DNA from 3 places in the Pectinatus sottacetonis genome. Region 2 is predicted to be linked to each of the others. Evidence: riboswitches for the same ligand, from Rfam matches in the RefSeq annotation. Region 2 holds a riboswitch; each other region holds the start of a gene.

Region 1 (3,278 bases), 440 kb from region 2:
TCCAATGCTATTTTAGGACTAAATTCTGTATAATTTCCCTCTTTATGATTTACTACCCTGCTAAAGGAACCATCAGCATTGATATACTTACTAAATCCACCGTATTTTTTAAAATAGTCCATTCGTAAACCTGTATATAATGTGACTTTATCAGCAGCTTTATATTCATCTTGTAAAAACACTGCTGTATTACGTGTTTTTCCTCCATGCCTTTCAAACAATCCATATGTACAACTTATTGAATCATGATTTCGCCAATTATTCAAATATGATCTCTTTTGGTCAAAGCTTTCCTGATCAAAAGAAAGTCCTGTTACTACAACGTGTTTTTTTGCTTTTTCCCATGTTTTTTGCAAATCAATATTATACGTTTTACTTGGATAAGTTGAATCTATACCTGTCCCCGACCAATTTATTGATGTTGGATTAAGCGGGCTACTATATCCATTATGACTTATGTCCAAATATCCTAAATGCAGGTATATACTATTTTCTTGGTCTTTATAATTAAGCGTATGTAAGGCAGCTTCCTTTTTACCATCATATCCTAAAAATCGTGCTGGAGAAAAACTAACTACTCGGCCATCCTGAGTCAATACTTTTCCGCTAAATACCTGCTTACCATCTTTATCATAAATATAACTAAATGGATTTTTATAATTATATCTACTTCTACTTTTTAAATAATTATATTTTATTGATTTACTCTTATCAAATTTATATAAAAATTCAAAAGAATAATTTTTATTATTCCATTCTTTTTCCCCTCTTCCGCCAATGACATAATTGCCATTGCTTAATTTTGGCAGCGTAGTTGTGGAAGTACCACTACCTATATTACTTCCTGATGATGTATAGTAATACCCCTTATATCCTGCTGATTTATTATTTTCATATCCTATCCCAACAGAAATTTTTTTGTTTATTTTACTATTTATATATATCGCATCTTTATGTGTATTATTACTTCCATATGATTTTACAATATTTACCGCTAGCTTTTTTTTATTTTCCACAGTAAATATATTTACTACAGCCCCAACTGCATGCCCACCATATAATGAGGACGCTGCTCCCCGTAGAACTTCAATCCTAGCTATATTTTCTACAGGAAGTATTTCCCAATTTACACTACCACTAAATGGATCGTTTATCTGCTGTCCATTTACTAAAACCAAGATATCTGACGAATCGAATCCTCTGATTTGTATTCCTCCTTGCGCTGTTTGATCCATATATACACCTGGAAGCATTTGTAATGCCTCTGGAACAGAATGTATGTTTCTGCATTTTATATTCTCTGCTGTTATCACACTGACATTTGCTGGTACATTTTTTCTTTTTTTTATTGTTCTTGTTGCTGTCACTACAGTACTATCCAAAGCAAATTCGTCCGTATTCGCAGATGCAGCGTAACCTGTTGTCATCCCCCATAACATTCCTCCACAGCAGACGGTAAACAACAATCTTTTCCGTAAACAATATCTCATCATATTACTCCTTTAAATTAAAAATCCGCTATAACCGCTGCATTTACTTTATTAATATTGAATTTAGTTAATAAATTTTTTTATAACAAAAAGGCCATTACCAAGAGGAAATGACCTTTTTACAATAAAAGAACTGGCCAAAGGCCAGTGAATAATATCAATAAATATTGTATAATCGCCGTCCCTATCACTCGCAGGTTATAATGGTGATTGCTGAATAAGCAGTTCTTCTGACTCCAGTTCATTGCAATACCAGCCTTCTCAGATTTCTCCAATGGCATAAAAGGCTTGCTCCCTGTTACAGCGGCGTGACCGTACTGGTTTTTACCAGTTTCTCTATTAAGTCCTAGTGGACACTTATTCCCTCGATATTTTTTTAAAAACATTTTCATTTTATAACTTTACCTATATAAAATCAATAGGTAATATAAATATTATTATTGACAAAAATTATTTATTTCACTTATTATTAATAATTTTACCCTAAAGTACAACCACATATTACATAAAATCCTATAAATAGATAAATTTTGTGATATATATGCTCTAATAGTTTAATTTATATTTCTTGACAAATAATTTAAAGCTTTATATCATAGAAGTTAGATTTATTATCTTGATATAATTATCAATTATTAAATCAGCAGGTGCTGTAAGCTTAATAGAAAAGTACGGTCTACACCGTTGCGGTCCCGCCGCTGTAAAGGGGAATCATACTTCACTAATGTCACTGGGAAACTGGGAAGGCGCAAGTATGGTAATGATCCAGAGCCAGAAGAACTGCCTGCTAAAATCACCGTTAAAACCCACGAGCGATGGGAAGGGGATTGTTTTATTATGATGTCATTATTTTTTATGATATTATAAAGAGCACATTCTTTTCCTTGAATGTGCTCTTTAATTTTAAGGAAATTTAATTATGACATCATCAACTTACAATAACAATAATTATCATAAGCAAGGCCTGGTTATCTCTATTCTTGTCCACCTGATTTTATTTCTTATACTGGCATTAAGTGGTTTTTTTGCTATTAACAAACATATTCATTATCCTGATTCTAATCTTATTTATTATACCGATGATGCTTCATCTTCTTCTGACGCTGGAGGAGGTGGTGGCGGTGGTGGCGGACAAAACAATGCCATTACTAAAAATGATGTTGTCCTACCTGCTGCACAAAATGCTATTTCTAATGATAAAAAAAATCAACCTGTTTCAGAATCAACTTTTAATCCTAATGCACCTCAACCAATAAGGGAGGACAATGCTAACAACACTAAACAAACTGCTTTAGCAAATAGTGATAATAACACTGCACAGGGGACTGGTAAATCTGCTGGCAGCAATAGCAGCAATGGAAATGGCAGTGGCTCTGGTGGTGGAATTGGCACGGGCAAGGGACCCGGCAATGGTTCCGGTTCAGGTGGCGGCAGCGGCTCTGGCACAGGTGGCGGCTCTGGATCAGGCCACGGCAGTGGTACCGGTTCAGGCAACGGATCAGGACATGGCAGCAGACTTAAAGTAACAGTCCCTCCTAGACCTCTTAATGCTCCATCGCCTTCCTATCCTTCGAGTATGCGTGATTCAGAAATTGAAGGATCTGTAAGAGTAAAAATGACTGTCAGTGCTTCTGGCCATGTTGAAAATGTTATTGTTACCTCATCATCCGGGCAAAGTGCTTTTGATTCTGCTGCTATCAATACATCATATCGCTGGACATTTGTACCGGCTCGTAATGCTTATAATCAAAATGTCCGTTGTTATGTTAATAAGGAATTTATTTTCCG
Region 2 (3,278 bases):
TTTTTCCAGTTTTCACCGAGAAAATTACCTATATATATAATTAAGATAGTCCAGGGTAGGGAGCCGGCAAAAGTACAGGCAATAAATTTTTTAATATTAATTTTAGCAAAGCCTGCTGGCAAAGAAATAAATGTGCGAACGACAGGGAGCATACGGCTGAAAAAAACGGCTTTTAAACCGTAATTGTCAAACCACTTTTGAGCGGCAGCAACATGGTCTTTCTTCATAAAAAAATATTTGCCATATTTCTCCACAAAAGGCCGGCCACCTAAAAAACCGATGTAATATGTTATTATTGAGCCAATCATGCCACCAATTATACCAGCAATTACAGCTTCAGCAAAATTCATTTTTCCAGCAAAAACAAGATATCCGGCAAAACCCAGGATAAGTTCGCTAGGAATAGGAATACATGCATTTTCCAATGCCATCAATAGAGCTATGGCTAAATATCCCCAGGAAGTGATGAACTGTAAAAATAAAGTTGAATATTGTTCCATGTAATAGTTCTCTTTTCTTTTTTTAAATAGTATTATAATATTGATTATACAATATTTTATTCTATAGCTCTAGTGTATAAGTTTATTTAGATTTATATGGCTTAAGTATCTAATCTAGTTAATATACTAGTTAGGGATTATGATATAATAAAAAAATGTAATTTATATGAAGAAGGGATTAGAATGAAAATAAAGAAAACGATAATTGTAGCAGCAATTGTCATGGGAACATTGACTACCGTTGTGCAGACAACACAGGCGTTTAATTTGGGCAGTTTGTTAGGCAGTGCTTTAAAAATTAGTGGAATATCAATATTGGTAGATAGATTTGCAGTTCCTTTAAATACAGGGATAAATAAGCTGCTATCTCAAAATGGTATGGGAACTTCATATGCTACCAAAGTGGTGCCAATAATTTCAGTTGGCAATGGTTCATATGTTGGGGCAGCACAGGTTACTGGACCACAGGATGCTATTGATAAAACAAAAGCAGTTTTACAAGTTGAAGGCGATTTTGCTGATAGCAGATTCAGGATAAAAGGTCTTATCCCCATAAATGCTAAAAGGATAACAAACGTTTCTCGGGTGCAGGGAGTCGGTGTTTCTGCCCAAATAGATGTTAAGATATAATAAGTAAATAAAAATATAAGGTACTTTTATTGACAATACAGCTAATTAATTGTATCATAAGTTACTAGAATAAACCGTAAAACTGTTGCTTTTGGGCATATATTTTTACGAGACATTCACCGGATTTATAGTTCAAGTGTGGATGGTTTATGGGCAGGGCATTGTCCATTGTAGAGAGAATTTGCAAGACCTGTTATTTTAGCAGGCATAGTTCGGTAATATCTCAAAATTCTTTGACTTTAGTTGTGAGAATATGCCAAGACAAAATTTAATATCAGTGAAACAGGTGTCCTAGAGACTTAAAAGAGAAGTAGGTTTAAAGCCAACGCGGTCCCGCCACTGTAATGACGAGCAAATCTGTACGAATGTCACTGTGACAGTTATAACTGCATGGGAAGGCACAGATAGCTATGACTCAGAGCCAGGAGAACTGCCTGTTTGTCGATCACCGTTACATAATTTTATCTATAAGGCAGACTTACTGTTTGTTTTAGGGTAAGCTGTCTATATAAGCAATTATGTAGTACCTGCGAGAGATAGGTAGGTGGTATTTTCGGACAATATTTTTGATATTTGTCAGTAAATGCTTTCTGTTGTGATTGTTACTACAATAGAAGGCATTTTTTTCAGACGGTTGATGGATATTCATTGCCTGAGTACGTGATTGAGCACTGAAAAATTTGTTAATTAACAAAATTTTTAGGAGAGTGTTGTAAAATGAAGTTTAGTTGGAAAAAAATGTTAGTTACTTCAGTGGCCTGCATGGCGATGACAGGATTCATGGCTACTTCTTACGCTAGCTACAAATTGAATCCAGAAGTTAAAGATGCTACACCAGCATTGAAAGAAGCTGCTGAAATTGGAGTGCGTACTTATAACAACCCACAGATGGTAAATGTAAAAAACAAGGATGCTATTTTGGTAATGAGCTTTGGGACTACATACAAAGATTCACGTAAGAAGACGATTGAAAGAACTGTACAGGCAATTCAGGCAGCTCATCCTAATACCAAAGTTATTTTATCATTTACGTCACATATCATTATAGATAGAATAAAGGCACATGAAGGAATTACAATTCCAGATCCGGAAAAAGCTCTTAAAGAACTGAAGAAAGAAGGTTATACCCGTATAGCTATAGCTTCTTTGGATGTTATTCCCGGGATGGAATATTCATATGACACAGCAGTATATGATCTGTATAAAAAAGATTTCAAAAAAATGACTATTGGTGTACCTGCAATGTATTGGATGGGACAGGAACATCAGCGTGATGATGTAACAGAATTCTTGAAAGCATTTTCGACGCAGTTCCCTAAAAATATAGCTGCTGATGAAGCTGTATTAGTAATGGGCCATGGAACTCCGAATCCTAATAATGCATATTATTCCGTTATCCAGAATCATATGAACATGTTGAACATGCACAATGTATATATTTACACAGTAGAAGGATGGCCTAGCTTGGAAACCATTATTCCTCAGTTAAAGGCAAAAGGAATTAAAAAAGTAACCCTTATGCCGATGATGATGGTAGCAGGTGATCATGCTCATAATGATATGGCGGGTAATACTGCTGAATCTCATAAATCGATTTTGGAAAAAGAAGGATTTGAAGTAAAGACTTATATTCATGGATTAGGCGAAAATGCAGCAGTACGCAATATATTTGTAGAACGTGCTAATGAAGCATGGAATGCATTAGAAGCAAAATAATAAAAAAACCGTCTGCTCATAAATATATATGATAACTTTATAATGGGGCTGTAGTACGTAAACATTTTCGATTATAATATTGCAATATCCCGTTTTCCTATCTGGGCTTAAAACAGTAGGAATACATGGAGGTAACTGCATCTTTATAAAGCTGATATTGTTCGTACGACAGCCTCATTGTGCTAAAAAAGTTTTTGCCTTTAAGAGAAAAATTTTGTATAATTCTATATTGTGTGTATAAATTATTATATTTGAGGAGAGTTATTAATGACAGGTATTTTTTATGGTATAGGTGTTGGACCAGGCGATCCTGATTTGCTTACAATGAAGGCAATAAAAACATTAGAAAAAGTTGACGTTATAATTGCGCCAAAAACAGAAAAAAAAGATGGTAGTGTAGCTTTATCGATAGCTGGACCATATTTAAAAGAA
Region 3 (3,278 bases), 490 kb from region 2:
CATTAACAGCTGGAAAGGAAGACTTATAGTATGTTTGTGTTCAGGCAAAAGATGGCAGTCTGGAGCAATTTGCCCAAAATGATGCTGTCATTTCCGCTGCTAAGGTATCCTGGATGAAATAAACAGATTACTCCCAGCTAAAATATGCTGTCACATGTATGCATTTTTATAAGAGAATGCTATTCATGCGACAGTTTTTTGTATTAGATTAAAAGTGATGATCAACCATTTTTTGTGCGTAGTCTAAAAAATTTGATATGCTTTCCAGTGCCATTGGGGAAAGCGTTTTTAAATAATCAAACATATAACTATCTTTTTCTTCATGGAAAATTTTGTGCTGGAGAAAAGCTTTTTTCCCCAGAGGTGTTAAAAAGATACGGATTCTCTTTTTATCGTCCATATCGATCTTTTTTTCTACAAATCCATGTTTTTCTAGTTTGGCAATGCTTTTGGAAATAACTGCTCGTGATACAGAAAAAAAACGTGCAATTTCAGAAATGAACATTCCTGGATAATCACCTAAAACTTTTATTAAATGGATTTCCCCCCTATATAATATAATTCCTCTGCCGAAGTTCATTTTTTTCATTTTACTATTTGCAATAGTTTCGATAAGGCCTACTAATTGTGATGAAATTTGTGTTTTTTTATCCATATATCTATTTTATTAATATTTTATTGTGGATTCAAGTTAAATTTAATAAATAATTTATGCTATATTTGTAACCCTGGTTGACAAAAACAATATAAATTGTTAATATACAAGCATAAAAAATATTATGCAGCTAAAAAAATTTAATAATATCAGGTGCTTTATTGCTTAATAGAGAAGTTTGGTGAAATGCCAACGCGGTCCCGCCACTGTAATGAGGAGCTATCACAAAATATACCACTGGATATATATCTGGGAAGGTTTGATGAACAGCAATGATCCATAGCCAGGAGAACTGCCTGATAAAAATCACCGTTTTACCTGCGAGCGATGGGGAGGAGATTAGCAATGCCTTGTTATAATGAAGATTTGTTGATCATATCAAAATTGATCGTCAAGTCTTTTTTTATGTCAAAATAGTTTCTAATTTATGATAAAAGGAGATATTTTATGAAAATGCCAGATTACAGTCCGAGAATATTTTTTAATATATTGCAACAGCAAAAGGAAACCCAGATATTACTAGCGGCTATTCGTTTGGATGTATTTTCCTTTTTAGATGAAGCAAAAACTGTTGATAAAGTGGCTGATTTAACGGGTTTCGACAAGGAAAATCTGGGACATTTGCTGCGGGGGTTAACATCTATGGGAATATTGGATAAAACAGGTCATTTTTATATTAATAAAAATGAAGCAGCAGTTTATTTATCGAGAAACAGTCATTTATATTTAGGAGAGTATTTTTTGTTTTGGGATAAAAAAACACATCTTAATAATATAGATGATTTAGTAAGGTTTGGAGCAACTGCTGCCAAAAATTCCGTTTTTTCATTTTATGATTTTCATGAGCTGGCACGTTTGGCTGATACGGAAATAAAGACTGGAAGAGTACAGTCGCTGCTGACTTCTTCTAGAACTTTTTTTAGCAAGAAACAAAAAATCCGTTTGCTTGATTTAGGGGGTGGCTCCGGCAGGATGGCAATAGAATTCATTAAAGAATATCCGCAGTCAGAAGGAGTTGTTTTCGAAAAGCCTGAAGTTGCTGACATACCAGGTAGTTTTATAAAGAAAGAAAACTTAACTGGAAAGCTTTCTATATTGTCGGGCGATTTTTTAACAGATAATTTAGGAACAGGATATGATTTAGTTATAGCATCTGGTGTACTCGATTTTGCGGGAGTACAGCTTCAAAATCTTTTGGAAAAAATATATCAAGCGTGTAATGACGAAGCGTATCTTTATCTTGTAAGCCATAATGTCAATAAAGAATTGACAGCTCCTAAAGAAGCTGTTCTTAATTGGTTGTCCAGTAATTTTGCAGGATTCAATATTTTAACTCCCAAGCCTGAACTTAGAGCTTATTTGGAAAAAGTAGGGTTTAAAGCAGTGGCTTGTAAAGAACAAAAAGGTGTAATAGCTAAACTTCAGGGTGAATGGTACCAAAAAGAAGGGAAAAAGACAGCTATATGAAAAAATATTTATTAACTATACTGGTAATTTTATTAGTAAATAATATAGGCTATTGTATGGCAAAAAATACTGATGTTTCAGAAAAAGATCTATCGGCATTTTCTCTTGAAGAAACAATAGTAACTGCTACTAAGACGCCGATAAATAAAAAAATATTACCTACTGATGTATCAGTGATAACAGCTGAGGATATAAGCAGACGTAATGCCCGTACACTGCAGGATATTATCGATAGTTTACCAGGAATTGCCATAAGCAGAAATGATGGGAAACAGACGCTTAATATTAGAGGATTTTCGTCTAGATATTCAATGATTCTTATCGATGGTCGGCGTATTCCTGCGGAACCAGATTTTGATTATGAATTGGCAAGATTGCCACTTGATAATATTTCGCGTATAGAAATTGTACGTGGCAGTGCAGCTGCAATGTATGGCGCAGATGCTTTGGGTGGTGTAATTAATCTTGTGACTAAAAAAGGAAAAAAGAAAAAATTAAAATTAGAAATAAATGAATTATTAGATAATACTACGGCTCATTCTTCACATGATTATTCTGTATCTTATGGTTCAGGGCTTAAAGGTAAAACGGAGTTTTATATTTCTGCTAATCATGTAAAAAAGAATTTACTCGCAAAAGAAAATGGAACTAGTTTTTTCCCTTTTGGTACTCGTAACAATTTTAATGCAAGAATAAATTATCATTCAGCAAAGGATGAAACTTTTTCATTATATACATCTTACATGCGGGAAAATAACCATGAATATGGGATATTTAATGGTCTGAAAAATTATAAAATTTTTACGGATCTACATAATAAAAATAATCGGCAGCAGTATAGTTTGAGCTATGAAAAAAAGCAAAAGTTATGTGATACATATATAAATATTTATAATTCAATTTGGAATAAAACTAACGATACTCTGAATCGACGCACAGGACAATATACTAATGCAATTTATGGACGAACTACATTAACAGGAATTGAAGCCCGCTCCAGTCGTAATATTAGTAATAAGCACCGTTTTACATGGGGAAGTGATTATCGTTCAGAGTTATTTAAAGGAACAGGAATACAGACTGGTGAAAATGAATTTAGTAAAATACTTCGTGGGAAACTTTATTCGGGTTCGGCAGTAAGGACTAATTATACAGG

What was found. A riboswitch is a leader RNA that binds a small molecule or an ion and turns the genes downstream of it on or off. The one in region 2 is predicted to bind cobalamin.
Region 1: another riboswitch for cobalamin. It lies ahead of I6760_RS04585 (TonB-dependent receptor); the one in region 2 lies ahead of I6760_RS06640 (sirohydrochlorin cobaltochelatase).
Region 3: another riboswitch for cobalamin. It lies ahead of I6760_RS09090 (methyltransferase); the one in region 2 lies ahead of I6760_RS06640 (sirohydrochlorin cobaltochelatase).

The regions. Positions count from the first base shown of each region.
Region 1 is NZ_WIQK01000001.1:999,563-1,002,840, forward strand. Features, by position in the region: gene I6760_RS04585 (TonB-dependent receptor) at 1-1,493, opposite strand, end outside; cobalamin riboswitch at 1,694-1,866, opposite strand; cobalamin riboswitch at 2,119-2,292, shown strand; gene I6760_RS04590 (energy transducer TonB) at 2,410-3,278, shown strand, end outside.
Region 2 is NZ_WIQK01000001.1:1,442,700-1,445,977, forward strand. Features, by position in the region: gene I6760_RS06630 (DedA family protein) at 1-500, opposite strand, end outside; gene I6760_RS06635 (hypothetical protein) at 684-1,130, shown strand; cobalamin riboswitch at 1,398-1,582, shown strand; gene I6760_RS06640 (sirohydrochlorin cobaltochelatase) at 1,848-2,846, shown strand; gene cobI (precorrin-2 C(20)-methyltransferase) at 3,114-3,278, shown strand, end outside.
Region 3 is NZ_WIQK01000001.1:1,928,272-1,931,549, forward strand. Features, by position in the region: gene I6760_RS09085 (MarR family winged helix-turn-helix transcriptional regulator) at 209-655, opposite strand; cobalamin riboswitch at 790-969, shown strand; gene I6760_RS09090 (methyltransferase) at 1,103-2,122, shown strand; gene I6760_RS09095 (TonB-dependent receptor plug domain-containing protein) at 2,119-3,278, shown strand, end outside.